DNA from 3 places in the Aciduricibacillus chroicocephali genome. Region 3 is predicted to be linked to each of the others. Evidence: predicted binding sites of a transcription regulator. Region 3 holds the regulator's gene; each other region holds the start of a gene.
The links. The regulator Rex, encoded in region 3, represses fermentation and respiration genes when NADH is low (regulators of the CRP and FNR family bind a similar motif). The targets are predictions, from matches to a motif close to TTGTGAAATATTTCACAA.

Region 1: a site for Rex is predicted at 4,684-4,701, ahead of QR721_RS01245 (cytochrome ubiquinol oxidase subunit I). Genes of this name have one in related genera too.
Region 2: a site for Rex is predicted at 7,425-7,442, ahead of qoxA (cytochrome aa3 quinol oxidase subunit II). Genes of this name have one in related genera too.

The regions. Positions count from the first base shown of each region.
Region 1 covers NZ_CP129113.1:216,035-226,410, reverse strand. The annotation lists gene sstT (serine/threonine transporter SstT) at 1-206, shown strand, start outside; gene QR721_RS01270 (hypothetical protein) at 297-533, opposite strand; gene QR721_RS01265 (PH domain-containing protein) at 617-2,092, opposite strand; gene QR721_RS01260 (PH domain-containing protein) at 2,089-2,583, opposite strand; gene QR721_RS01255 (YibE/F family protein) at 2,723-3,850, shown strand; gene QR721_RS01250 (YibE/F family protein) at 3,847-4,638, shown strand; gene QR721_RS01245 (cytochrome ubiquinol oxidase subunit I) at 4,827-6,236, shown strand; gene cydB (cytochrome d ubiquinol oxidase subunit II) at 6,226-7,239, shown strand; gene cydD (thiol reductant ABC exporter subunit CydD) at 7,239-8,966, shown strand; gene cydC (thiol reductant ABC exporter subunit CydC) at 8,959-10,376, shown strand, end outside.
Region 2 covers NZ_CP129113.1:298,721-309,096, forward strand. The annotation lists gene QR721_RS01635 (ABC transporter ATP-binding protein) at 1-1,475, shown strand, start outside; gene QR721_RS01640 (Nramp family divalent metal transporter) at 1,614-2,954, opposite strand; gene QR721_RS01645 (TrkH family potassium uptake protein) at 3,242-4,585, shown strand; gene QR721_RS01650 (STAS domain-containing protein) at 4,701-5,534, shown strand; gene QR721_RS01655 (DUF3298 and DUF4163 domain-containing protein) at 5,537-6,220, opposite strand; gene pdxK (pyridoxine/pyridoxal/pyridoxamine kinase) at 6,259-7,059, opposite strand; gene qoxA (cytochrome aa3 quinol oxidase subunit II) at 7,517-8,449, shown strand; gene qoxB (cytochrome aa3 quinol oxidase subunit I) at 8,502-10,376, shown strand, end outside.
Region 3 covers NZ_CP129113.1:511,159-520,905, forward strand. The annotation lists gene tsaB (tRNA (adenosine(37)-N6)-threonylcarbamoyltransferase complex dimerization subunit type 1 TsaB) at 1-609, shown strand, start outside; gene rimI (ribosomal protein S18-alanine N-acetyltransferase) at 602-1,069, shown strand; gene tsaD (tRNA (adenosine(37)-N6)-threonylcarbamoyltransferase complex transferase subunit TsaD) at 1,066-2,076, shown strand; gene QR721_RS02760 (FtsW/RodA/SpoVE family cell cycle protein) at 2,193-3,365, shown strand; gene QR721_RS02765 (ABC-F family ATP-binding cassette domain-containing protein) at 3,410-5,347, opposite strand; gene moaC (cyclic pyranopterin monophosphate synthase MoaC) at 5,483-5,977, shown strand; gene QR721_RS02775 (redox-sensing transcriptional repressor Rex) at 5,981-6,661, shown strand; gene QR721_RS02780 (DUF4305 domain-containing protein) at 6,680-6,889, opposite strand; gene QR721_RS02785 (CPBP family intramembrane glutamic endopeptidase) at 6,886-7,608, opposite strand; gene groES (co-chaperone GroES) at 7,869-8,150, shown strand; gene groL (chaperonin GroEL) at 8,212-9,747, shown strand, end outside.

The sequences.
Region 1 (10,376 bases), 290 kb from region 3:
CCGGTGGTTCCCTTCTGCTTATTCCGCTCGCGTGCAGCTTGTTTGGAATATCCAATGACGTTGCCATGACGGTTGTAGGAGTCGGCTTCATCGTTGGCGTGCTTCAGGATTCTTTCGAAACAGCACTGAATTCATCGACAGACGTTCTATTTACTGCTACCGCTGATTACCGTAAGCGTAGATTAGAACAGACTACTAATAAATAGTCCAACAACGCAAGCCCCGATATCCAGACTACACAGACTGGATATCGGGGCTTTTATAAAACTAATAATCGGGATGCGCCAAATCGACTTTTAACCTTTGTATTTATCCCCGAACTCTCTCATAATTCCATTGACTTCTTTTACATGCTCCGTCTTCAATAGCTTCTGCATTTGGGGCATGAATTGCTCCTGCAGATAAGCTTTATCAAAGCTGCGCTCGTCCTGCTTCTTAAAGCTCTCCGTTAGAAGTAATTTTGCATCCTCAATCCGGTCATCATGAGTGCGTTCCAAAATATAATCATGAAATCTATGTTGTCCTTTATTCATTTTGTTACCTCCCGGCTTTTCATTTCTTCCTTAGCCTTGTCACACAACCCATTCATTATACGATGCATTATTCCAACCCTAGACTATTTCACAATAAAGACTGGCCGCCGTTCGGAATACCAGTTATAAGCCTCTCTCGCCCAATCATCTGGTATATCGGAAAGTTCTTCAACGTTAACAGGTTTGCCGCGGGTCGTCGCTTTTAATGTTGACAGGCCAAAACGTTCTTTCACAATTGACCGTCTTACATCCATTTCAATCATACGTGTTCGGCTGATAACGGTCAGATGAGTATAAATCCCACCCGTCTGTAGCTGAATGAAATCATTATTGATCAGAAAACGGCTATACTTGAAATCGAGATAACGCTCGATAGCAGAAAAAATAAGGAGAACGAAAGAAAGGTACCAATACATACGGTAGAAAATCATCATCACGATAAAACAAGCAATAAACAGCCACGGAATACGCAGCAGTCTTGCAACAAGTGATTTCCTCGGCAGGTGCTTCATTACAGATTCATCTCTAATTTCAAAATCGGGAAGCAGTTCTGCAATGATTTCCGTCGCTTTCCTTGCAGGGAGGAAAGGATACAATGTATTGCCGCCTTCCATTTCTTCATCGATTCCCCCAGCGGTGACAAGTTCGACACTTGCTAAACCAAGCATACGCTTTAACAAAGATTGATGAACTTTTACAGCTTGCACCTGGTTTTTTCTAATAGAAAAATGACGTTCACTAAACATCCCGCTCCTCAAATATATCCTCTGGTTATCTGAAGAAATAATTGAATTACCATACTTTACGAATGTTATTAATACCCCTACAATCCCCATGATTACTAATAAACCAATACTTATGAGGATAGTCGCCTGCCAAGAGCCGAGAAGGAATTCAAAAAACCCTTTCTCATATTTTTCTATATTTATCAGGTCCTTAGCATTCGAAACAAATGCAAAGATGACTGGAATGATAGCAAAGTAACTGAACGAAAGAAAAGAGGCCTTCAATATATCTTTACTTGTGGAAGCAAAATGAATACTCCGTTCCTCCGCATACTCATCCCCTTCATATTCATCAGCCAAATGATTCTTTTGACGAATGAAACCAGACATTCTAGCGGTATCTAGCACCTGTTCAATGCGCTCGGCTTCCTCGTTTTTTAATGCTGAGAAGACGAGATCTGCCCCGTCCCCTTCCGCTCCAGTTTCGAATCTTAGTGCGACAAGCCCGAATATGTTCAAATAAAACGGCTTATTCTTCTGGACATTCTGCACTCTCTCGAATGCGATATAGCGTTCTTTTTTCTGAAATACGCCTTCCTGAACCGCAATTCCATTCTCTTGAACTTCATATAAGGTCCTTAGCCATTTCAGAAAAAGGTGGATCATCAGTAATATAAATCCTACTATAAACACAACTTGTATCATTTGTACCCAGAGCGACGAATCCCCCCAACCAAAAACAAAGAAATAAATGATGAGAAAGAAAAATGATTTAATTGCTTTAAGCAGCGATACAACAATCATCATCGGATGCATACGTTTTCTCACATTCATTCTTCCACTTCCTTAATACGGGCAAGCTCTGCAATTCTTTCTCTTACCCTGTATGCCTCTTGCTCTGACAGACCAGGAATTACATGTTGCGAACCCATTGTTCCGATTTCAATCCTGAACAAATTTTGTGATCGAAGAAGCGGACCTTGCCCTAGCTCAACATATTGTACCTTTGTTAGCGGTATAAGCTGATTCGAACGGATTAGTCGGCCATGCTGCAGCTGAATGAACTCTTCTCCTACATCATAGCGCCAGTATCGTTGCATGAGCATAGGAGCAAGCCCAATCGACCAGACTGCATAGAGAACAGAGACTGCCCCAAGCCCATATAAAAACCAATCAATCCATGCATACCAGTGAAAATTCCGTGCTAAAAGATATATGATGGCAAGAACAAAGACCTCACCAGCTAGCCACAACGCCCCTGCAATTCTCTGCACACGTATATAACTTTTTGATATTCGATTTCCCGGCGCTTGGATGCTCTCCATTTCATTCACCCTCTTCAAAATAATTCCATACTACCTGTATAACAGACTAACCAATGTTGTTCAATGGCACTTTTTCTGAAATTTGTCCTTCTCCTCTCATAACAGTACAATTGATAGACAAATGAGGAGGTTCCTTGAAATGTTACAACTTTTAAATCGGATATCTAAACGAAACATACTCATATATGTAATACTTGTCGTACTTTGTCTCGGATCTATGTTGTTCGTCTTTAATAATGCACGCTTTTATGGCAAGCCCATTGCTAAAGTTACGTCTTCAAAACTACTCCAGATGAAATCGGAGCAAGACAGCTACGGCAATAAAGACAAGCTATTCACCCAGCGTTTGACGGCTGTCATGCAAAATGGCAAGGACAAAGGCAGAACAATCATACTGGAGAATACATATTCTTTGGCTCAAGCAAGTGATCAGAAATACAACCCAGGCAATGAGCTCTTCGTAATAATTGATAAAAAATCTTTAGGAAAGAAAATTTTGACTGGGGATATTACAAATGTGAAGCGTGATTATTACATCGTAATCGTAGGCTGGATATTCATTTTGGTTTTGCTTCTAGTTGGTAAACGGCAAGGATTGCTCTCCGCAGCGAGCCTTTTCATTAATGGGGCACTCCTTGCCTACGCCATTGACTTAAACGTGCGGACGAATACGAATCTGCTTCTCATTTGTGGAGTCATCGCCGTCCTGTTCACCGTCATTTCATTACTATTTTCAAATGGGTGGAACGAGAAGACATTTGCCGCCATTATTGCAACACTTATTGGCACAGTTATGTCACTAACGATTACCTTCCTCATTATGCGACTCACCGGGGAGAAAGGCATGTATTATGAAGAGATGCAATTTCTGACGCGGCCATACCGGCTCGTATTTTTTGCTGGATTGCTAATCGGTTCACTCGGGGCAGTTATGGATGTTGCCATTACAATGTCAGCATCGATTTTTGAACTGTTTGAATTAAACAATGAGATTTCCATTGAAGCTTTGAAGCGTTCCGCTCTGGAGATCGGCAGAGATATTATGGGAACGATGACGAGCATACTTTTCTTCGCTTATATAAGTGGCGCCATTCCGTCACTCATTCTTTATTTAAAAAATGCCAATCCGCTCGGTTTCACGCTTTCCATGAATCTTTCCTTGGAGCTGACTCGAGCGCTTGCTGGTGGAATCGGCATTGTCCTCGCAATTCCGGTCGGCCTGTATACGAGTATTTTCTTCATTAAGAGAAAGAAGGCGAGAATATGAGTACGAATCTTGTTCTGGCAGCCATATTGCTCATTCTGATGATCTGGGTCGGCGGAAAAAAAGGAGCACGGTCATTTTTTGCATTGTTCCTGAATTTCATTATGCTTCTCATAACCGTTTTACTAATGACCGATCCTCACATAAATCCGATCATTCTTACATTCATCGCCTGCACGGGAATCAGTGCAATCAATCTCTTTTACATTAATGGGGTCAACCAAAAGACTGCAACAGCCTTTATGGCAACGATGATCACAATCGCAGTTATGCTTATTTTCATTCTCATTGTTACTAAGAAGTCCATGATTCAAGGCTTCAGCGAAGAAGAATTAGAAGAAATCAGCATATACTCTCTCCATCTCGGAGTTGATTTTGTAAAAATCGCCACCTCCGTCATCATTATGAGTACGATTGGTTCAATAACAGACGTTGCGATTTCGATCACCTCGCCTATGCAGGAAATTTTCAATCACCAACCGAAAATTGAGAGGCGCAAACTTTTCCTTTCGGGTTTGACGATCGGCAAAGATATTCTCGGGACAAATACGAATACACTTTTCTTCGCCTTTATCGGCAGCTACATGGGACTTCTTCTATGGTTCCGCGACTTGAAGTATTCTGTCGGTGCAATTGCCAATTCCAAAGTGTTCAGTGATGAAATGCTGACAATATTTTGCGCTGGAATCGGCATTGCAGCAATCATCCCCATCGCCTCCTGGATCAACGCTTCACACCTTATAAAAAAACGCGATAAAAATACGGAACAAACTACAAGCGGGCAGATATGATATCTGCCCGCTTTGTCATGAATTTGTCACTGTTTCGTACATAGTTTGTGACAAATTTCACATTCTCAGAATGCCCTAGTGCATATAATAAGTGTATAGCATTTATAAATCGATTTACCTAAGAGACAGGGAGAATCAGACTGCATACGATTCTTGCTCTCTCAATCTTGCAAAGGAGTTGAAATTTGATGGATCCACTGATTATTGCCCGTCTTCAATTTGCATCGACTACTATTTTTCATTATTTCTTCGTACCAGTTTCTATTGGACTCGCCTTTGTCATTGCGATCATGCAGACATTGTATGTTTTTAAAGGACAGGAAATTTACAAGAGGATGACGAAGTTCTGGGCAGTGCTGTTCCTGATCAACTTCGCAGTCGGTATCGTCACAGGTATTTTCCAAGAGTTCCAATTCGGAATGAACTGGTCCGCCTACTCTCGCTTTGTAGGCGACGTTTTCGGACCATCTCTTGCTATTGAAGGTCTGCTCGCTTTCTTTATGGAATCTACTTTTATCGGAATCTGGGTTTTCGGCTGGAATCGTTTGCCTAAGAAGATTCACCTTGCCTCCATTTGGCTTGTATCACTTGGTACGATTTTCTCTGCATTCTGGATTCTCTCAGCCAATTCATTCATGCAGAACCCGGTCGGATATGAAATAGCAGATGGTCGCGCACAGATGAATAATTTCCTTGCCATTCTAACCAATCCACATCTGTGGGCACAGTTCCCACACGTTTTGCTGACATCACTTACAACGGGCGCCTTCTTGATTGCTGGCATTAGTGCTTGGAAAATCGCGCGTAAACACGATTTGGAAATGTTCAAGAAATCGTTCCGCATTTCAATAGTTGTCGGCTTCCTTACAGCTTTTGCCGTCCTGTTCACAGGCCACTGGCAAGCTCAGCACCTTGTACAGGAACAGCCAATGAAAATGGCTGCTGCCGAGGCGCTATGGGAAACAAGCGGAGATCCTGCACCTTTCACTGTTTTTGCAAAAATCAATGAGAAAGCAAAGGAAAATGATTTTGAAATTCAGATTCCTTACTTGCTTAGTTTCCTTTCCTATAACCAGTTCAATGGTTCACTAGAAGGAATCAACCAGCTGCAGGATCAGTATGAGGCAAAATATGGTCCTGGCAACTATATTCCGCCGGTAAAAACTCTGTTCTGGGTGTTCCGTATTATGACTGGTGCCGGTGGTGTCATGCTTTTGCTTGGCCTGTATGGCATGTATGCATCACGCAAGAACACGGTGACACTTGAAAAACACCATAAATTTATGAAATTGATGCCTTTTGCGATAGCACTGCCTTTCATCGCAAATACAGCCGGTTGGCTTTTGACCGAGCTTGGACGGCAGCCTTGGGTCGTATTCGGCCTGATGAAAACAGAAGATGCTGTATCTCCTTCTGTTTCCGCAAGTGAAATGCTGTTTTCGCTCATTTCATTTACAACAATCTATGCCATACTCGGTGCTCTGACAATTTACTTGTTCGTTCGTCACATTAAGCCGGAGCAACGCAAAGATCCGGAATCCCCTGTTTCCGAAGAGGATCCGTTCAATAACAAGGGAGGTGCTGAAATTGTCTCTTAGTGAATTCTGGTTCATCCTCATTACCGTTTTGTTTATTGGTTTCTTCGTATTGGAAGGGTTTGACTTCGGAGTTGGCGTCGTTTCCCGACTCCTCGGAAAAAATGATCAGGAAATCAGGGTTTATATGAATACGATTGGCCCGTTCTGGGACGCAAATGAAGTATGGCTCATCGTTGCTGGCGGAGCGATGTTTGCCGCCTTCCCACACTGGTACGCAACGATGTTCAGCGGATTCTACATTCCACTCGTGTTCATGTTGCTGGCACTCATCATGCGCGGAGTTTCCTTCGAGTTCCGAGGCAAAGTCGATAGTGACAGATGGCGCCGTATTTGGGACTGGTCATTATTTATAGGCAGCCTTCTCCCGCCTGTTCTCTGGGGAGTTGTGCTTGCGAATTTCATGACCGGTATGCCGATCGATGCCAATAAGGAGATGACTGGAAACTTCCTACAGTTCCTTCATCCTTTTGCTTTACTCGGCGGCGTTATGTTCCTATTCCTTACATTAACGCATGGATTGCAGTTCATTACGATTCGCACACACGGAGAACTCCAGGAGCGTGCGCGCAGTATGGCTCGGAAGTTGACACCAATTACAAGTGTACTGTTCCTAGCCTTCATCATTATTGGCTACTTCATTTCTGATGTGTTCAGCTATCACGGACAGACATTCATGGTTATACCGATTCTCGCCTGGGTTGCCCTGCTTTTCGCAAATTTGCACAACAACCAGAAGCTTGATGTGAAAGCTTTCATGCTGACAAGTATTACAATCATTCTACTGACAGGGAGCATCTTCCTTGGCATGTTCCCGAGAGTGATGATCAGTTCCCTTTCAGAAGCGTATAGCTTAACTGTCTACAATGCTTCATCAGGCGGTTATACACTCAAGGTCATGACAATCTTCTCACTGTTCCTATTGCCTTTCGTGCTCGGCTACCAGGCGTGGAGCTACTTTATTTTCCGCAAGAGAATCAAGCAGGATGACGAGTTGGAATACTGATGAAGAAGCAAAGAAAAAGAGGACTGCCCGCCTATCCTGGTTCACGGCGGGCGCATCTTCTCCTTGCGCTGCTCATTATACTTGAAGCTGGCAGCATCCTGGCTCAAGCCTATTTCCTGGCAAAGTCGGTTACTGCGTTGTTCAGCAGAACACCCTTACCCGATGTGCTTAGTGGTATCGGAATCTTTTTTGCCGCATTTATGATCAGGCATACCATCGGCCATATTGAAACAGCACTTGCTGAAAGGTTTGCAAGACAGGCTGCTGGAAGTTTGCGCGAGAAGATATTGAAAGTCTATTTTCAACCGAATATCTCTTCCATTCGCCGTCATGGCACAGGACATCTCGTCACGTTGGCTATGGAGGGAATTGACAAAGTAAAAGATTATCTTGGCATCATTGGCATCCGTACGATTAAAACAATGATTGTCCCGGCTACAGTCGTTGTCTTTGTTTTCTTTTTTGATCCGATTTCCTCCATGATCCTTGTTGTCACCGTTCCTATCGTCGTCATTTTCATGATTTTGCTTGGACTTGCGGCTCAGAAGATGGCAGATAGACAGTATGCAACATATACAAGGCTGGCCAACTATTTTCTAGATTCATTAAAAGGTCTGGAGACACTTAGTTATTTGGGAAGAAGCAAACAGCATGCTAGTAATATTGAACGTGTCAGTGACGATTATCGAAATGCAACGATGCGAACGTTGAAGGTCGCTTTTCTATCATCATTTGCACTCGATTTCTTCACAAGCCTTTCTATCGCCTTTGTTGCTGTCGGACTTGGATTGCGCTTAATCGATGGTGCAATTGGGCTACTACCTGCCCTTACGATCCTCATTCTTGCTCCAGAATATTTCTCGCCAATTAAACAAGTCGGCAAAGATTATCACGCAACATTGGATGGTCAAATTGCAATGGCAGAAGTTGATAAGCTGATTGAAGATGAGGAAACAAGAGGACAGAAGGCTGGAAATATTGAAGGATTCAGAGGAATTCCTGCTGTTGCTTTGAAACATATAGATATAGAAGTTGATGGAGCTAAGCTGCTTGATGACATCTCGTTTAAAGCAACTACCGGACTTAATGCGATTGTCGGACCAAGCGGTGCCGGCAAATCCACTTTGCTTCAGTTGCTTGCTGGAAGACTCTCGCCTTCTTCAGGAGAAATTTATGGGAATGGCAAGCTCACCAATACTCTAAATGATCCAGAGTGGATCAGCAAAATCGCCTATATCCCACAGCATCCATATGTTTTTCCGTTGTCACTTGCTGACAATATCCGTTTTTATGAACCGGAAGCGACAGACGAGCAAGTGGAAAAACTGATTAGCAATATTGGGCTTGGCAAATTTGTCGCAAGCCTTCCAAACGGTATACATGAGCGCATCGGTGAAGGTGGACGCACACTAAGTGGCGGACAGGCTCAGCGCGTCGCATTAGCACGTGCTCTCTTGAGTGAGAAACCGGTGATTCTGCTTGATGAACCGACCGCCCACCTTGACATTGAAACGGAGTATGAAATAAAACAGCTGGTCCTCTCACTTGCCAAGAACAAAGTCATTTTCCTTGCGACACACCGGCTTCATTGGCTCAATAGTGCCGACCAGATCCTTTTGCTCGAGAAAGGTCATGTAACCGCAAACGGAACACATATGAATCTTATGCAAGACAACAAGGCATATCAAGACTTCATTGAATGGGGAAGAGGTGCTCACAATGCATGATTGGATCATTCCATATGTAAAACAATATAAATCACGTGTAGCCCTCGCCCTTTTCTTCTCTTTTCTTGGAGTTGCATCGGGCGCCTTATTGCTCTTCGTATCCGGCTACTTGATTTCAAAATCGGCCCTCCGACCAGAAAACGTGCTTCTCGTCTATGTTCCAATTGTCTCTGTACGGGCTTTCAGCATCGGCCAGGCCGTTTTCCCATATTTGGAAAAACTCGTCGGCCATGATATCGTTTTGCGCATCCTGGCAAAATATCGCCACAGGCTTTATGACATGCTTGAACCACAAGCTGTATTTCTTGAAGGGCGCTATCAGACTGGAGATATTTTGAACGTGCTATCGGACGATATCGAGCGTCTTCAAGACTTCTATATCCGCACATTGTTGCCAACATTGTCCGGCATTTTTGTATATGCTGTCATCGCTGTTATGTTTGGATTCTTTGACCTGCCTTTCATGCTGCTTACACTTGCATTGCTAGGCATTATCGTCTTCCTCGTTCCATTGATATCATACAGATTGATGAAAAAACAGCATTTGCAAATAAAACGGAAGCGCGGTAGTCTTTATCAGCACATCACCGATGCCATGTTTGGACAATTTGACTGGCTGGCAAGCGGACGTGTGGGTGAAGTTTTAGAAAAAACATCCGCAGAAAATAAACAGCTTCTTCGTCTGGAGACCAAAGTAGCGCATCGGCATCATATGAGAGACGCAATGTTAAGGCTAATTGCAGGACTGGCAATCATTGCTGTAATGATTTGGGCAAACATACAGACAAATGATGGAACAATTTCAGCAACACTTATTGCCGCCTTTACCTTGATGATGTTCTCAGTAACAGACGCACTCATCCCAATCAGCCCAGCTGTCGAGGAAATCCCCTCCTACCGCGAGGCCATAGAACGGATGAGCCGTTTTGAAATTGAAGACAGTACAATTAATGACACATCAGAAAAGATACCTTTTCCTGAGCATCCAGTTATCCAGATTAACAACGTCAGCTATGCATACGGACATAAGCATCAACCGGTGCTCGACCAATTTTCCTTAAGAATTGAGCCTGGCAGCAAAATTGCAATTCTCGGGAAAAGTGGAACCGGAAAATCCACTTTGCTGAAGCTTCTTGCAGGTATGATCGAGCCAGACTCTGGAGAGGTAAGCATCAGCAACGAATCAATGAGTAAAGACTTGCTCGGAAAGGCAGTATCCGTATTGAATCAGAAACCACATCTGTTCCATACTACTGTTGCCAATAACGTCCGTATGGGTAAACCGGATGCTACAGATACAGAGGTTATCGCGGCACTTGAAAAAGTTCAGATGATGGACCTTCTCAATACACTTCCTGAAGGGATTCATACCCAAATGGATGAAATGGGAGAACGTTTTTCTGGAGGAGA
Region 2 (10,376 bases), 210 kb from region 3:
TTGCACAGCGTACAGTATATGACTTGCGCGAGGCGGTTTTTGCCAAGCTTGATCAATTGCCAATCCGCTATTTCGACGAGCACTCCACAGGGGACACATTGAGCCGTGTTTCAAATGACATCGATACAATCGGCACAACATTGCAGCAAAGCCTTACTCAGCTTGTCACTTCCATTGTGACAATTGTCGGTATCATCGTCATGATGCTGACAATTAGTCCATTGCTGACTTTGATTGCAGTAGTCAGTCTGCCGCTGTCCATCTTTGTCATCCAACCGATTCTGAAGCGCTCACAGCGACAGTTTGCTAAGCAGCAAAAGACTCTTGGCGAACTGAATGGGCATGTGGAGGAAATGTACACCGGACACCAGGTTGTTAAGGCTTTTGGCAGAGAAAAGCAGGCAATCGATAAGTTTGACAGTGTGAATGAGCAGTTGTATGACGCTGGGAGAAGGGCACAGTTCATCTCTGGGGTAGTACAGCCTATCATGACTTTTATTGGAAACCTTAGCTATGTCCTTATCTCTATAGTTGGCGGAATCCTCGTAACGAAGCGAGCGATTTCCATTGGAGATATACAGGCGTTCATCACATATTCGAAACAGTTTAATCAGCCCCTTAGTCAGACGGCGAATATTGCCAATATCATTCAATCAACGATTGCAGCGGCGGAACGGGTCTTTGAACTCCTTGATGCGGAGGAAGAGCAGCCTGCTCCAAAAGAGGAGAGTACTGGGAGAATAAGTGGCTCAGTCGAATTTGAACATGTCGCTTTCGGTTACGGCGATACAATGCTCATGAAGGATTTGAACATCCATGTTGCATCAGGCCAGACAGCGGCAATTGTTGGACCGACGGGAGCGGGAAAAACAACGCTGATTAATTTGCTCATGCGCTTTTACGACGTAAATAGCGGAACAATTAGTATTGATGGTAAAGACATTCGTAAAATGAGCCGGATTGACTTGCGTAGGCATTTCGGAATAGTCCTGCAGGATACATGGCTTTTCAAAGGAACGATACGAGACAATATTGCTTACGGTAAGGAAAATGCGGCAGAAGAAGAAATTAAGCAGGCGGCAGAAGCAGCACATGCAGACCATTTCATCAGGACATTGCCAGAAGGCTACGATACTATTCTAAATGAAGAGGGTACGAACCTTTCCCAAGGACAGAAACAGCTGCTTACCATTGCCCGGGCAATACTGGCGGACCCTGAAATCATGGTTCTTGATGAAGCAACATCAAGTGTTGATACAAGAACAGAGCTGTATATTCAACAGGCAATGAATCATTTGATGGAGGGACGAACGAGCTTCGTCATCGCCCATCGTCTATCAACCATTCAGAATGCCGATCTTATACTCGTCATGGATAAGGGAGATGTGATCGAGCAGGGAACGCATGAAGAGCTGCTAGAAAGAGGCGGATTTTATGCAGATTTGTACAACAGTCAATTTGAAGATGCCGGATAAATTAAAAACCTTGGAGAGCTGACTTTATATCAGCCCTCCAAGGTTTTTAATTTACTAGCTTTGCACTTCTATAAAAAATGTTTTACTTCACCAAAATTATAAAAGAGCTGTATCAAAAGCGATACAGCTCTTTTATAGTTATCCAATGTCGTGCCCAGTCACTACGATATAAGCAACAAGGAAAATATTCAGCATGATAATTACAGCGGTAATGAGCCATGCGATAATCTGTGCAGGAATCTTATTGGCGAATTGCCCCATTTTCTTCTTACTGCTAGTGAACAGGACAAGGGGGACTACAGCAAATGGCAGTTGCAAGCTAAGAACGACCTGACTCCAGAGCAACAGCTCGCCTGTCCCTTTTGAGCCGGCAATCCAAGTTACGACCAAAGCTGGAATAACAGCAATTAAACGTGTAATTAGACGGCGCAGCCATGGGGAGATTCGCAGTTTAACGAAACCTTCCATGACAATTTGTCCAGTCAAGGTGCCGGTGATCGTTGAATTCTGGCCTGAAGCCAGTAAGGCAACTGCGAAAAGTGTACTCGCAATACCTACACCAAGTGTCGGGCTAAGCAGCTTATAGGCTGCTTCAATTTCAGATACATTCAAATTCGTTCCATAAAACGCAGCAGCACCAAGAATAAGGATTGCTGAGTTGATCAGAAAAGCAGCTGTAAGAGATAGCGTAGAATCCAAATAAGAGAACTTCAATGCTTCTTTTTTTCCAGAATCTGTTCTCTTATACTGCCTTGTCTGGACAATGGATGAGTGTAAATACAGATTGTGAGGCATAACGGTAGCACCAAGAATACCTAGAGCGATAAACAGCATACCGGGGTCTGTCACAATCTCAGCATGAGGCACATAACCTTTGAAAACGTCTGCTACAGCTGGTTTGGAAATAAATACTTCAAAAGCAAAAACGACGAATATGGTCGTCATCAGAACGATAATGATCGACTCGATGATCCGGAATCCTTTTCTCTGCAGCAAAAGGAGAAGAAGAACATCAAGAGTTGTAATAGCAATTCCGGCAACGAGTGGAATGCCGAAAAGCAGACTTAGGGCAATGGCTGAACCGATTACTTCCGCAAGGTCTGTTGCGATGATAGCAAGTTCTGTAAGAATCCAAAGAAATACAGAAAGCTTTTTGCCAGTTGCGTCTCTTGTTGCCTGTGCGAGATCACGTTCAGTCACAATGCCAAGCTTGGCCGACAAAGATTGAAGGAACATGGCCATCAGATTGGCAATGAGAATGATGGAAAGAAGCAGATAGCCGTATCTGGCTCCCCCTGCTATGGAGGTCGCCCAGTTGCCGGGGTCCACATAACCGACAGCGACGAGTGAACCTGGCCCTGCAAAGGCGAGGAACTTGCGCCAGAATCCTGCCCCTTTTGGGATGCGTACGGTACTATTCGCCTCTTCCAAGCTGATATTAGTGCTTTTTTGAAGCCAGCCGCCAGCCTTTTCCTTTATAGACTCATGGCTCTGTGTTTCATTAATATTTTTATTATTTACCAAGGTGTTCACCTCTTTGACGAGTTGGAATTCTAATATGTTTTAGGAAAGATCCGATTTAATATGGATACCTTCATCATAATAGCTCTAACGGAATAAAATCAAACGAAAAGATAGCCAAAGGAACTTATTTTTTACTTGCGCAAATTAAAAGGTTTTTATTTACAAATCAAAATTTAAATTGACACTTGCCAACAAGGGGCGTAAATTATGTTTACTAATTAACTGAAGCTTCTGGCAAGGAGATGAAATGCCTTATGAAAGGCAAATGGCAGAGAAATATGATTCGGCTCAGTCCGCCCCAGCTACTCGCGGCCGGTTTTATGCTTATGATTCTGATCGGTGGGTTGTTATTAAAGTTACCCGCTGCCGGAACAGAACATGTTTCATGGATTGATGCTTTTTTTACTGCAGTATCTGCTACGACAGTAACCGGTCTTGGTACAGTTGATATTGGAAGTACTTTCAGTTTATTTGGTGAGATTATCATTATGGTGCTTGTACAGCTTGGTGGATTAGGCCTTATGACTTTCGCAGTCATGGCTCTCATCATGCTTGGACGAAAAATTGGTCTTAAACAGCGCCTGCTTGTCCAAGAGGCATTTAATCAGACATCAATTGGCGGTATTATCCGGCTCGTCAGGACACTATTTCTCTTTTCCATTATCATTGAGGGAATTGCTTTTCTTTTGCTTTCAGAACGTTGGGTTCCGGAATATGGCTGGAGTAAAGGAATGTACTATAGTCTGTTTCATACGGTTACAGCTTTTAATAATGCAGGATTCTCTCTTTGGCCGGACAATTTAGCCCGATATGTCGGTGACCCGGTTGTCAATATTGTCATTAGTGGTCTTTTCATTATTGGGGGATTGGGTTTTACAGTGCTAATCGATTTGTGGAGGAAACGGGATTTCCGTTCCTTGACATTGCATACGAAATTAATGCTTGTCGGTACATTTATTATAAATTTATCGGCAATGGGTTTGATCTTTGTAATGGAATATGGAAATCAGCGTTCATTTGGCGGCCTGTCATTGCATGAACAGCTGTTTGGCTCCTTGTTCCAGGCAGTTTCACCTCGTACTGCAGGGTTCTTAACAATCCCGACATCTGATTTGACGGTATCTTCAATTTTACTTATCATGGTTCTTATGTTTATCGGAGCCGGAAGTGCATCCACTGGGAGCGGGATCAAGCTGACGACATTTATTGTCGTTTTGCTTACAACCATTTCATTTCTGAAGGGGAAGGATGAAGTCGTCATATTCAGAAGAACGATCAGAAAGGCGACAATTCTCCGTTCTCTTGCGATCATTGTAGTGAGTCTATTGTTCGTTCTTGTAAGCCTATTTTTACTTACGATGACGGAGAATAAACCATTTTTGTCATTGCTTTTCGAGGTGTTGTCAGCTTTTGGAACGGTTGGTCTGACTTTGGATCTGACACCTCACCTTACTACTCCGGGCAAAATCATTATTATGGGTCTTATGTTTATTGGACGTGTCGGACCATTGGCTTTCGCTTTTATTTTTGCAACAAGAAAGTCATCAGCGGTAAAGTATCCAGAAGAAGATATTTTCACAGGATGAAACAGCGGATCTCCGTAATTTTGTTTGTTATAGCTTTTTAAGGAATATATTTAGTTAAATGGGGTATAAGAAACTATTCGGAAGATATTATCTTAAACTGCTAGGAGAAAAGACGATGAATTGCGATACTAAATTATACGAATATATATTGGATAAATCTTGGCAATTGACAGAGGAATGGTATACTTCCATAAATAAAGAAGAGACGGCAGGGGTTTATTTATCGGAAAATCCAGCGGCTGTTGAGCGTTTGAAGAAACAGAATAATGAATTCCATAAAAAGTTTGCAGAAATTTTTATTAAACAGGATACAGAGTTTCTTGAAATTTTTGAAGAGTGGGTTATTGGTCTTGTTCATGATGAGGGACACTTAGAAACACCATCTTATTTAATAACGGGAGAGTTTTTCCGAACACAGAAGCAGTATATGACCCTTGTCGATGAATTCTTTGAAATTTGCGAGGGCTGCACGAATGAAGACTTGAATAGATGGAAGAACATGATTGGTGAGGGGATAGGAAGAGTCATCAGCTGGTTTTTGAAAGAGCAGCATGATTTTACAAACCGGCAAAGCCGCGAGCAGCAGCAGACGATCAATAAACTCAGTTCGCCCATTATTTTGTTAAATAAACGGGTTGGCCTACTGCCGCTTATCGGCAAAATTGATGATGTGCGTGCGGAATTCATGTTGGAAAACACGCTTGAAGTGTGCAGCAATAGAGGATTGCGACAATTGCTAATCGATTTGTCCGGGGTAGTGACTGTCAATACTTTTGTCGCTCATAAAATATTCGAGCTAATTGATGCTCTTGCTCTTATTGGGGTAGATGCTATTCTTTCAGGTATTCGTCCTGAGATTGCTCAAACAGCGGTACAATTCGGTGACCGTTTCAGTCGCATGACAATCGTTACGAACTTGGAAAAAGCGATCGACCTTTATTTGAAGTGACATCAAATACCACTTGATAATGTGGCGAGGGGCCCGTCTTGATTAAGAATTGGCTCGAGAGAATATGCAGGAAGCGGAAAAGTAGGCAGTCCCGCATAGCCTGGAGCTATTTCGTAAGCTTGGAAGTAAATGACGAGTGTCTGATCGGCTAAATAAAAATCTTGGTTTTTCCGGACGTTGATTTTATCATTTAGGAGTGGTATGTTTCGGATGGAGGCCTGTTTTTCAATTAGAAGAGACAGGTAACTTTCGTAATTGATATCGGAGCGAAACAGATTGTTTAGATTGTATAGTTTTCCGTTGTCAATTGAGAAGGTGAGCGATTTTGCCAAGTTGAGTCCATGTGCGTGTTTTGGCGCATAGGCATAATTGGTGAAGACAATGCTTAAGATGCCACGCTGGTTATTTTTCACCTCAAATGTTCCGAGCATCTCCTGGAAGTAAGGAGCAGGATCCTGCTCCGCGTGTTGTGCTTCAACGAGCTCGCTGACAACGGATCGGATTAGGCTGTTCATATGATTTTGAGCGGTTGTATTGGAGAGCCCATAAACAACAGGATACATAATTGTTGTGTTTCCTTTTTCTATACGTGCAACTCGGATAGGGGCGTATGCATTCTTAACCATGAGATCAGCTTCTTTCACTTTTTCACAATAGCCTATTCGAGCAACTGCATTCGTGTACATACAAAAAACGCTGCGTATAACTACGCAGCGTTTTGTTTTTAGCGGTTGTTATTGTATGCACCATGCATGACGGGACCGACAAATTCATTCAATTTCCAGCCGTGCTTAATTGCAGCAGACACGAAATCTTTTGCAGCAGATACAGCATCTTTTACAGATTTGCCATGTGCCAAATTCGCTGTTATTGCCGCAGCAAACGTACAGCCGGCGCCATGATTGTAATTTGTATTGATTTTATCACTTTCAAACAGCGTATACTCCTTGCCGTCGTAGAATAGGTCGGCTGCTTTCTCGTGTTCAAGATCACTGCCACCTTTGATGACGACATTTTTTGCGCCTAGTTCAATAATTTTGGCAGCTGCTTCTTTCATTCCGTGAACAGTCTTAATTCTCCCTGTACCAGCAAGCTGTCCTGCCTCAAACAAATTCGGTGTTGTAATGAGTGCACGCGGAATAAGCAATTCGCGCATAGCATCTGTATTCTCTGGCTGCAAGACTTCATCTTCACCTTTGCAAACCATGACCGGATCGATTACAACGTTCTTCAAGTTGTATTCGTCAATTTTCTTTGCACCAAGTTCGATGATCGGAACAGAACCGAGCATGCCTGTTTTCATGGCATCAATTCCGACAGAAAGAATCGTATTCAGCTGTTTTTCAACAATTTCCGTGTCAATTGGATAAACGCCATGGCTCCAGTTATTGGCGGGATCCATGGTTACAATGGATGTGAGGGCTGTCATGCCGTATACGCCATATTCCTGGAAAGTCTTCAAATCCGCTTGAATGCCTGCACCGCCGCTTGAATCGGAACCGGCGAGCGTCAATGTTTTTTTCATTTTTTTGAACCCTCCAGCTATAAAGTATTTTTTTTAGATTAACGTATTATGCCGATTCTGAAAAGTAAAATGCGTAAATTCGACAGCATTCCGAACATTCCATGCTTGCTCGCTTGCCGATATGACTGATAATTACGAATCTTAGTGTTGGTTTAGAGAATCGTACATGTTTGTCGGTAAGTGGGGAAATATGAGAAAAGAGTTTAAAACGAAAGGGAAATGAAGCTGTTTTTATAATGGATTGAATAGCCGGAATTTTCGTCCATTTTCCGTCACATTCTGTACACAAATTCATTAAAAAAAGCCGTCATTTAACCTTTCTATATTGTGTTTCAATGTGCACAGTTTTAAAATGTAAATTGTAATTGTGATAATCCTCACATTATTAATTGAGGGGATTACAAACGGCTGTTTGTCCAATTCAATCACCAGGAAACATACTGAAAGGGGTAGCCTAATGAGGAAGAAATGGTTTTTGGCTTTGCTTGGGGTTCTGATTGTACCAATGCTTTCAGGCTGTAATCTGCTTGTTCTGAATCCGCAAGGCCCAGCAGCAGCGACGCAAGCAAAGGTCATTATAACTTCAATTGTGACAATGGCATTTATTTTGCTCGTTGTATACTGTCTTTTTATTTTCATGCTTGTCAAATACCGGGCATCAAAACAGGAGCCTGGTTATAAGCCGCCTCATATTGAGGGGAGCAAGGTACTTGAGACAATCTGGATCGTTATTCCAGTTTTGATCGTTACATTCCTTTCCATCGTGACAATCAAGTCTACAAGTGATGTTGAGGCAACACCTAAGTCATTGAAGGATGAGAAGCCGCTCATCATCTATGCTGCTTCTTCTAACTGGAAATGGCATTTCAGTTATCCGGAAGAGGATATTGAAACAGTGAACTACGTCAATATCCCGACGAACCGTCCTGTTGAGTTCAAATTGTATTCCTTCAATACAATGACGAGCTTCTGGGTACCACAGCTTGCAGGTCAGAAGTACGCCATGGCGAACATGGTTAACACACTTCACCTTGCAGCGGACCATCCAGGTTCATACTTCGGCCGTAACTCCAACTTCAGTGGCGCAGGATTCGCTGAAATGGAATTCGAAGTACAGGCAATGAGCAAGAAAGATTATGCCAAGTGGGTATCTGACGTTCATGCCACAGCAAAACCTTTGAAAGAAAAAGAATTCAACAAGCTGCTTGAAGATGGACATCTTGGTCGTAAGACATACACTGGAACTCACCTTGGTTTCAACCCAGCGCCAATGAGTCACCAACATAGTGGTGGCCATGAGCAAGGTGATATGACAAAAGAAGAGATGAACCATCACAAGAACGATAAAGAGAAACATGAAGACATGCCAGGAATGGAGCACGGAGAGTAATTCTCTTTGCTCCGCATGACTTACAAAATATCAAGAAAAGAAGGGTTGCAACATGAAGGAGTACTTCTCCAGATTTGCGCTAGAGAATGGCGATGACCCAATGATCATCGGTTCGCAAATTGCGATTGCTGTAGTTTCGATTGCAATCATTGTCGGCCTTACGTACTTCAAGAAGTGGGGCTATCTGTGGCGCAACTGGCTCACTACAGTTGACCATAAGAAAATCGGTATCATGTATATCCTCGCAGCGCTGCTCATGCTCTTCCGTGGGGGAGCTGACGCAATACTAATGCGTGCACAAACAGCTGTTCCGAATAATGGATTGCTGGATGCGCAGCATTATAACGAAATTTTCACCACACACGGGGTTGTCATGATTTTGTTCATGGCGATGCCATTTATCATCGGTTTGATGAACGTTGTTACTCCTTTGCAGATTGGTGCAAGAGACGTCGCATTCCCGCGTTTGAACGCTATCAGTTTCTGGCTGTTCTTCTTCGGAGCGATGCTGTTTAACCTTTCATTCGTAATCGGTGGTTCACCTGATGCCGGCTGGACAGCCTACTTCCCGTTGGCGAGCAATGACTTCAGCCACACAGTAGGGATTAACTATTATGCAATTGCAATCCAGATTGCAGGTATCGGTACTCTGATGACAGGTATCAACTTCATTACGACAATCATGAAAATGCGTGCCCCTGGTATGACATTGATGAAGATGCCAATGTTTACTTGGTCTATCTTGATCACGAACTTGATTATCGTATTTGCATTCCCGGTACTTACAGTAGCGCTTGCACTCATGACCATGGACAGACTGTTCGGAACAAACTTCTTCTCTATTGCCAATGGCGGTATGGATATGCTTTGGGCGAACTTGTTCTGGGTATGGGGACATCCGGAAGTTTACATCGTTATTCTCCCGGCATTCGGTATCTATTCCGAAATCATCTCCACATTTGCACAGCGTAACTTGTACGGTTACAAATCAATGGTATTCAGTATGGTTGCCATCAGTGCCCTTTCATTCCTTGTATGGACGCACCACTTCTATACAATGGGTCACGGTGTAATGGTTAACGGAATCTTCTCTGTCACAACAATGGCGATAGCCGTGCCGACGGGGGTTAAGATATTCAACTGGCTGCTCACGCTTTACAAAGGAAGTATTAAATTTACAGTGCCGATGCTTTGGGCAATGGCATTTATTCCAATTTTCACAATCGGTGGTGTAACTGGTGTCATGCTTGCAATGGCAAGTGCCGACTATCAGTATCACAACACAATGTTCCTAGTAGCTCACTTCCACTATGTATTGATTCCAGGTACAGTGTTTGGTGTGCTTGCCGGCTTCACATTCTGGTGGCCAAAGATCTTCGGCTTCAGCCTTAATGAGAGAATTGGTAAATGGGCATTCTGGTTCATCGCTATTAGCTTTAACGTTGCCTTCTTCCCATTGTTCCTTTCTGGTTTGAATGGACAGGCACGTCGTATGTACACTTATTCCGAAGCTTCTGGATTCGGTATTTACAACTTGATTTCGTTCATCGGTGCAATCGGTCTTGCGATTGGATTCCTGTTGATTGTTTATCAAATCTACTGGAGCACTCGCTACGCACCACGTCATGTGGATGGAGATCCTTGGAATGCACGTTCGCTTGAATGGGCTACACATAGTCCAGTTCCGGAATACAACTTCGCAATTACGCCGACAGTTGATTCCATCGAAGCTTTCTGGGATAAGAAAGAGCATGGCAAAGAAATCTTCAAAGGCAAGATTGAAGAAATTCACATGCCAAATAACAGCGGCTTGCCAATCATCATGAGTGCGATCTTCTTCGTATTCGGCTTTGCGCTTGTCTTCTCAATGTGGATCGTCGCTATTGTGTCATTGATCGGTATCTTCGTATGTATGGCTTACCGTTCG
Region 3 (9,747 bases):
AATCACTCGGTTCGTCTAATGCCAGCCGTTGATGACTTGATGAAGGAAGTCGGTATGGAGCCGGAAGACCTTGATCAGATCGTTGTCGCCAATGGCCCTGGTTCTTATACAGGCGTCCGGATTGGTGTGACGACAGCAAAAACGCTTGCTTGGGCACTCAATATTCCTGTCAAAGCTGTTTCCAGTCTTGAACTGCTCGCTTGGCAGGGAAGAAATAGCAAACATGCAATTTGTCCTTTTTTTGATGCACGCCGTGGACTTGTATTTACTGGATTGTACGAGTTTAAGGATGGGAAGGCACAACTAGTGCGCCCGGAACAAAATATCTTAATGGAAGACTGGCTTCACGAGCTTAAGAATGAAGGAAGACCTGTGATTTTCTTAAGTCCGGAACTATCCATTCATCGAGAATGTATTGAGGCCATTATGGGAGACCTTGCAATCATTCCTAATGGTGCAAACCAATATCCGAACCCGGCTGATCTTGCTTTTTGTGGATTGGGTAAAGAAGGAATACAAGCAGGGGAGCTTGTGCCGAATTACTTGCGCCTTGCTGAAGCAGAAGCTAAGTGGCTTGAGTCTAATAAGGACAGGGAAGGCAATGAGTAAAACACATACAGAAACCGGCGTTAAAATTCGCCGGATGCAACTTGATGATTTGGAACAGGTCATGGAAATTGACCGTGCTTCATTCCCTTGTCCATGGCCAGAAGAGATCTTCAAACAAGAAATAAATGATAATGATTTCGCCTACTATTATGTAATGGAAATGGGCGATCGTATTATCGGCTATGCAGGTACTTGGATGGTACTTGGTGATGCACAGGTAACGAATATAGCTCTCTTACCGGAAATGCGCGGTAAGAAGCTTGGTGAGCGTTTATTCAAGCATATCGTGGCTGAAGCAATTATGAATGGCATGGAACGTTTATCTCTAGAGGTTCGTGTTTCCAATATTATCGCCCAAAAAATGTACCGTAAGTTCGGTCTCATTCCAGGCGGTGTTCGTAAAAATTACTATACCGACAATAATGAAGATGCTATTGTCATGTGGGTGGACTTTACATGAAAAAAGATACATGCATACTAGCTATTGAAACGAGCTGTGATGAAACAGCGGCAGCAATTGTGAAAAATGGAACAGAGCTGCTTGCAAATGTTGTTGCCTCACAAATCGAGAGCCATAAGAGATTTGGAGGCGTTGTTCCTGAGATTGCATCCCGCCACCATGTTGAAGCAATTACTGATGTGATCAGTGAGGCTTTTTCACAGTCTGGTCTTGAATGGGATGATATTGATGCTATTGCTGTAACAGAAGGTCCGGGCCTTGTGGGAGCATTGCTTATTGGTGTCAGCGCAGCAAAGGCTCTATCTTTTGCTAAGAAAAAGCCTTTAATCGGTGTCCACCATATCGCCGGCCATATTTATGCGAACCGGCTAATTGAAGAATTTGAATTTCCGCTGTTAGCTCTTATCGTTTCTGGAGGGCATACAGAGCTTGTCTTAATGAAAGGACACGGGGAATTTGAAGTCATTGGGCAGACACGGGACGACGCATGTGGTGAAGCATATGATAAAGTGGCACGCATGTTATCTCTCCCATATCCTGGAGGTCCGCATATTGACCGACTTGCTGCGGATGGAGAGGAAACGATTGAGTTCCCGCGTGCTTATTTAGAGGAAGGAAGCTTTGACTTCAGTTTCAGCGGTTTGAAATCTGCTGTAATCAATACGATTCATAATGCGAAACAGCGTGGCAAGGAACTGAAGGATGAAGATATCGCTGCAAGCTTCCAGGCTAGCGTTGTTGAAGTACTTGTTGAGAAGACATTCAAGGCGGCGAAGCAATATAATGTAAAAGAAGTTATTGTTGCTGGTGGAGTTGCAGCAAACAAAGGGCTCCGCAATAAGCTTGCTGAGCGATTTGAAAATAGCGGAATCCCGCTTCATTTCCCGCCAATCCATCTGTGCACGGACAATGCAGCGATGATTGGAGCTGCTGCCCATATTGCTTATGAGCAGGGGAGACGTCATGGGATGGATTTGAACGCGAACCCGGGCCTAGAATTATATTAAACAAGAGTAGTCAACAATTGCCTGTATCGAGTATAATTGTCAGGTAACCGAGAAATTTGCGGATATTTGTCAATTGATCGTCCGAATTCAGATGATTGGAAATTTGGTGTAAACAGATGCAAAAAAAACAATCTCATTTTTTTCAGAGTGACCTGATTATATTGTTGGTTCTTCTGATTAGTGTTAGCCTGCTTGCCATTTATAACGCCCAGCAGCTGGAACAGTATGAAGGTAAGAATTTCGTCATGTTGCAGAGTTTCTGGTATATTGTTGGGGTTTTGATTTTGATCGGCTTACAGATGATCGATACGGATCAGTACTATCGTGCGAGTCTAATTATTTACGGTGCGACTGTATTCCTGCTCGTCGTCCTTTGGTTAAGTCCGGAAAGCATTGCGAGAGAAGTAAACGGTGCAAAGAGCTGGTTCCATCTTCCGGGCTTTACTCTGCAGCCGAGTGAATTCACAAAGATCGGGCTTATTCTCTATCTTTCAGCAATTATCACGAAGCATAAAGAAAGAGTGAAAAGGCCTACACTGGAGACAGATTTGAAGCTCCTTGGCAAAATGATCATTGTTGTCGGGATACCGGTCATGTTCACAATGGTTCAGCCGGATATGGGTACATCACTTGTGTATTTATTTATCACAGGGATGCTCGTTATTTTGTCAGGGATTAACTGGAAAATTATAGCTACGATGGTTACGACGTTGCTTGTAGCTGCTGTTACGGTCGTCTTCATCGTAGTACAATTTCCGAATTTCGCACAAGACGTACTGCATATCAAGCCGTATCAGATGGGGCGGGTATTGACCTGGTTCGACCACTCTCAGCAAACGAGCAATGATACGTTCCATATCGACCGTTCCATGCAAGCGCTTGGTTCAGGCCAACTGACGGGAAAAGGAATGGACAGCTTGCAAGTCCAGCTGCCCGAAGCACAGACTGACTTTATATTCTCAGTAGTGGGTGAAAGCTTCGGATTCATTGGAACAGCGGCTGTTGTGCTGCTATATTTCCTGCTAATGTATAAACTCGTTACTCTCGGATTGCAAGTGTATACCCGCAATCCGTTTGGGTCTTATCTATGTTTTGGCTATATGAGTCTATTACTCATGCATACGTTCCAAAATATCGGCATGACAATCGGTATTATGCCGATTACCGGGATTCCGCTTTACTTCCTTAGTTATGGAGGGAGCTCGGTACTTGCTGCAATGTTAGGATACGGATTGATCTACAGAGTAGCTGTAGAGAATTCGATTCAGAATGATTATTTGTTCAAATAAAAAACTGCAACGGCAATTTGCCTGTTGCAGTTTTTTTATATCTATCATTCTTCTTCTGATAATATTGTCCATTCTTCCATATATTCATCAATCTGTGCTCGAATGGCTGCTGTTCGTTCAGTCAGTTTCATAACAGCTTCATGGTCTTCAAATACTTCAGGAAGTGTCATTTGCTCTTCAAGTTCAGCATGTTCGCTTTCCAGCATTTCTATTTTTTCTTCTAGTTCAGCAATGCGGCGTGCAATCTTGCGTTTTTCGCTTTGCAGCTGCTTCTGTTCTTTATAGGAAAGAGCTTGTTCGTTCTTCTTTTCTTCCTTTTTCGGAGCTGCTTTTTCGAGCTCGTCGAGTCTCTGGATCTCAGCCGTTTCTTCCTTTTTCTCTACATAATAATCGTAGTCGCCAAGATAGACTGTCGTACCTTCTTTTGTAAGCTCTACGACTTGGTCGGCGATGCGATTGATGAAATAGCGGTCGTGTGAAACGAATACGATTGTACCCGGATAGTCAATCAGTGCCGCTTCCAATACTTCTTTGCTGTCAATATCCAAGTGGTTTGTCGGTTCATCCAGGATAAGCAGGTTTGCACGTTGAAGCATGAGCTTTGCCAGGGCAAGACGTGCTTTTTCCCCACCACTCAGGGAGCTGACCGGCTTTAGGACATCATCCCCGGAAAATAGGAAATTGCCGAGGACAGTACGCACATCGCGTTCCATCATTGTTGGATAGTCGTCCCATAATTCCTTGAGCACTGTCTTTGTGGAAGAGAGCTCAGTCTGTTCCTGATCATAGTAACCGATTTCGACATTCGAGCCGATTCGAATTTCACCACTTGCTGGTGTGTAACGTCCAAGAATTGCTTTCAGCAAAGTTGTCTTTCCGGCACCATTCGGTCCGACAAGTGCAATTCGCTCTCCACGATTTACATGGAAATTTGCATGCTCAAACAGATTAGTAGATTCACCTTCATAGCGGAAAGCAACATCTTCAATCTTCAGCACATCATTCCCGGTTTTCTTGTCAATTTGGAAAGAGAAGGAGGCTGATGATTCATCACCGAGCGGTCGATCCATCATTTCCATCTTTTCAAGTTGTTTGCGGCGGCTCTGAGCTCGTTTTGTTGTAGAAGCCCGTACAATATTGCGTTGGATGAACTCCTCTGTACGTTTAATCTCTGCCTGCTGGTTCTCATAAGCTTTCAGTTCACTTTCATAATCAGCAGCCTTCTGTTCAAGATATTTGCTGTAGGAGCCGACAAAGCGGCGTGAACGATGGCGGGAAATCTCATACACGATCGAAACGGTCTTATCGAGGAAGTAGCGGTCGTGGGATACGATGGCTACTGCTCCCGGATAACCGCCGAGATAACCTTCCAGCCAATTCAGAGTCTCAATGTCCAAGTGGTTCGTCGGTTCATCGAGAATGAGCAGTTCAGGCTTTTTCAATAGGAGTCTGCCAAGGGCAAGACGTGTTTTCTGTCCACCACTCAGTTCTGTAATAGGTGTGCTGTAATCATACTCACTGAAATCGAGACCAGTGAGTACAGCGCGAATTTCGGATTCAAAGCTATAGCCACCATCCTGGTCAAAGGCATGTTGCTTGCGGTCATATTCGGCAAGTAAACGGGCATATTCATCTTCTGTATAGTCCCCGGAGTCTGCCATCTTCTGCTCCAGGCTGCGCAACTCCTTTTCACGGGCGATGAGATCGCTGAATACTTCGCGCATTTCATCCCAGATGGAGTTCGTCGTATCAAGTGCAGTATGCTGAGCGAGGTAGCCAATTTCTACTTCTTTCGGTTTAATCAAATCTCCGGAATCGTAGCTCATTTCACCGGCCATAATTTTGAGAAGGGTAGACTTGCCTGCGCCGTTACGGCCAACAATGGCAACCCGATCACGGTCTTTAATTTCCAATTTTATATTTGAAAGAATCTCCTCAGCCCCGAAGGACTTGGAGAGCTGATTTATCTGCATGACAATCATGGATATTCACCTCATCTGTTTCCAGTTTAGCGCAACCGGATTAGGGCAGGCAACCAGATTGTGAAAATTATCACGACTTCTTTCACCTTTTCTGATAGAATAGGAGAATGATATCATCACAGGAGTTGAGTGGATATGTCTGATTTCACGCATTTTAATGAACAAGGCAGAGCGCGGATGGTCGACATAAGCAGCAAGCAGGATACGGAACGAACTGCAATCGCTCGGTCGAGTGTGCGTGTCAATGAGGAAATCTACGAAAAAGTGAGCAAGCAGGAAATTGCCAAAGGAGATGTCCTGGCAGTAGCTCAAGTTGCCGGTATTATGGCAGCGAAGAAGACGTCGGACTGGATTCCTATGTGTCATCCGCTTCAGCTTAAAGGCGTCAACATCAGTTTTGAATGGGAAATTGATTCGGCGTTATATGAACTACATATCGAAGCTTCCGTCAAGACAAAAGGGAGTACGGGAGTGGAAATGGAAGCGCTCACAGCTGCAAGTGCAACAGCGCTCACTGTATATGACATGTGCAAGGCGATCGATAAGGGAATGATTATCGGTCCGACATACCTGGTTGAGAAAACTGGAGGCAAGTCCGGGGATTTCAAACGCAGCCCCGAGGAGGAATAAGCAGTGGAACAGCAAAATCAAAATAAAATTCCGCAGGCGACAGCGAAACGTCTGCCTTTATATTATAGATTTTTGAACAACTTGAACCATCAAGGAAAGAAGCGCGTTTCTTCAAAAGAATTGAGTGAGGCAGTGAAAGTGGATTCTGCCACAATCCGCCGTGACTTTTCATACTTTGGAGCACTTGGCAAGAAAGGCTATGGCTACAATGTCGAGTATCTCCTTGGATTTTTCCGCAAAACACTTGATCAGGATGAATTGACTGAAGTCGCACTGATCGGGGTAGGTAATCTTGGGACTGCCTTCCTGAATTATAATTTCATGAAAAATAACAATACGAAAATCGTCGTTGCTTTTGATAAAAGCTCTCATAAATCAGGCAGTGAAGTGGGCGGCATCCCGGTCTACAATATCGGCGAGCTGGAGAACAGACTTAATGGTGTGCGGGTAGCAATTCTCACTGTTCCGGCTTCAGAAGCACAGCATATTACAGATCGGCTTGTTGCGCATGGAATTGAGGGAATTCTCAATTTCACACCAGCACGTATTGCCGTGCCGAGTCATGTACGTGTTCATCATATTGATCTCGCAGTCGAGTTGCAGTCACTTGTTTACTTCCTAAAGCATTATCCAATGAAAGATCAGGAAACGAAAGAAGAAGCAGTCTCAACAGAAAAGAAGTAGCTCTCCAGCTTAGGAGTGCTACTTCTTTTTCATATGTTTCTTCATATTAAGATAGAAACGGATCAGGCGAATACACGCTCCGAACATAAACGTAGTGAATACCGTCAAAATGACAGTCGTTGCATTCCAAATCGTAGGTGCTGTCATTGCGCTTTTGTAAGCAGCGAAGAGGAACAGACAGCCCATCAGGAAGTAGACGATTGCCGGTATCATTGGTGAAATTCTCAAAAAAGTACGCCTCCAAGCAATATCGTCTGCAGAACTTCGGCCTGTTGCTGCATTCGATCAATATCTTCCGGGTCTATATTATATTGTAGAATAACACTGATGGAATTTAAAGCCATATGGACAGCAATTGGGACAATAATCCTCTTTGTTTTCATATATAGATAAGCAAAAACAAATCCCATCGACGCATAGATGAGCAAATGTACCAGTTCTCCGTGAATGAGACCGAACATGATGGAAGAAATGATTGCCGGGATTAAGAAGCCCATTCTCTTATACATGGAGCCAAAAATGATCTTGCGGAAAATGATCTCTTCCAGAATTGGCGCTATAAGTGCCGGGATGATGACAAAGAGCGGTGCGGAGCGGGCGAGCATCATGATCTGTTCCGTATTGGCGGATTCATTACTCACTTTAAAGAAGTTCTGTTCAATAAGGCCCGCGAGAATCTGAGCTCCATAGGAGAGAAATACGCCGAGTATAATCCAGCCAATCGTAGTATTGAAGTTCGTAGCATTGCGATCCATATTCTTTTTCATTTCTGGCTTCATAAGTAGGAGCACGAGAATGAGACCGACTGTGAAACTGCCGATACTCCAGTAGCCATTCGCTTGTATGATGGATAGGTCTGTCTTACCCATTAGCAGAGGAACACCTAGGAAGACGGAGAACTGCATGATGATGTAGACGGCGATAACGCCAAAATAGTTTTTCGCCAAGAGTCGGATTCTCCCTTTATTTGATTTCAACAGTATATGCATTCTGCCTGCTGTATATTATCCAGAATGAGGGCATATACTATAAGACTTGTCCTTTATTTTAGCATACGCTTCCTTTTAAGAAAAAATCCCAAAATTTATGAGGGTCATTGCTTGCATTTTATTTTTGGATTTATTATTATTGATACTGGAATTAGCACTCGTGTAAAGAGAGTGCTAATAATAAAAATAACCACACAGAAATCAAGGAGGTCATTCTAATGATCAAACCACTAGGAGATCGCGTAGTCATCGAACTCGTTGAACAAGAAGAGAAAACAGCAAGCGGTATCGTTCTTCCCGACTCTGCGAAAGAGAAGCCACAAGAAGGCAAAATCATCGCTGTCGGTTCTGGCAGCATCGTAGACGGCAAGAAAGTTGAACTCGAAGTTAAAGAGGGAGACCGCGTTGTATTCTCTAAATTTGCCGGCTCGGAATTGAAATACGATGGCAAAGAGTATTTGATCCTGCGTGAAAATGACATTCTTGCCGTTATTGGCTAATTGATTTCTAATCATACATCTTTTTAACAAAAATTGCGATTAATAGGGAGGATCATCTAATATGGCTAAAGACATCAAATTCTCAGAAGACGCTCGCCGTGCAATGCTGAAAGGCGTTGACACACTTGCAGATGCTGTCAAAGTTACACTCGGACCAAAAGGCCGCAACGTTGTTCTTGAAAGAAGCTTCGGCTCACCACTTATCACAAACGACGGTGTGACAATCGCTAAAGAAATCGAACTTGAAGACAAATTCGAAAACATGGGTGCTCAGCTTGTTGCGGAAGTAGCTTCCAAAACAAACGACGTAGCTGGTGACGGTACAACTACAGCGACTGTTCTTGCTCAAGCATTGATTACAGAAGGCTTGAAGAACGTAACTTCAGGTGCTAATCCTGTAGGTCTTCGCCGCGGTATCGAACAAGCTGTCGAAACTGCAGTTAAAGAACTTCAAGGCATCTCTAAAACAGTCGAAAGCAAAGAATCCATCGCACAAGTTGCAGCAATCTCTTCTGGTAACGAAGAAGTTGGTAACTTGATCGCTGAAGCTATGGAACGCGTTGGCAACGACGGCGTTATCACTATCGAAGAATCAAAAGGCTTCTCTACTGAACTTGAAGTAGTAGAAGGTATGCAATTCGACCGCGGTTATGCTTCACCATACATGGTAACTGACAACGACAAGATGGAAGCTGTTCTTGAGAACCCGTACATCTTGATCACTGACAAGAAAATCGGCAACATCCAGGAAGTTCTTCCTGTACTTGAACAAGTTGTCCAGCAAGGCAAGCCACTACTTATGATCGCTGAAGACGTAGAAGGCGAAGCACTCGCTACACTAGTTGTAAACAAACTTCGTGGTACATTCAACGCTGTTGCTGTTAAAGCACCAGGCTTCGGTGACCGTCGTAAAGCAATGCTTGAAGACATCGCAATCCTTACAGGCGGTGAAGTAATTACTGAAGATCTTGGTCTTGATCTGAAGAGCGCTACAATCGACTCTCTTGGTCGCGCAGCGAAAGTTGTTGTTACAAAAGAAAACACAACAATCGTTGAAGGCGCAGGCAGCCCGGACAACATCGCAGCACGCGTTGGCCAAATCCGCGCACAAGCAGAAGAAACTACTTCTGAATTCGATAAAGAAAAACTTCAGGAGCGCCTTGCGAAACTCTCTGGCGGCGTAGCTGTAATCAAAGTCGGAGCGGCTACTGAAACAGAATTGAAAGAACGCAAACTTCGCATTGAAGATGCTCTTAACTCTACTCGTGCAGCAGTAGAAGAAGGTATCGTAGCTGGTGGTGGTACTGCCCTTGTGAACGTATACCGCAAGCTAGAAAACGATTTGAAAGGTCTTGAAGGCGACGAAGCAACAGGCGCAAGCATCGTTCTTCGTGCAATCGAAGCACCTGTACGTCAGATTGCTACAAACGCAGGTCTTGAAGGCTCTGTCATCGTTGAACGCTTGAAAGGCGAAGAAGCAGGCACTGGCTTCGACGCAGCAACAGGCAAATGGGTTAACATGATCGACGCTGGTATCGTAGACCCTACAAAAGTTACTCGTTCCGCATTGCAAAACGCAGCATCTGTTGCGGCATTG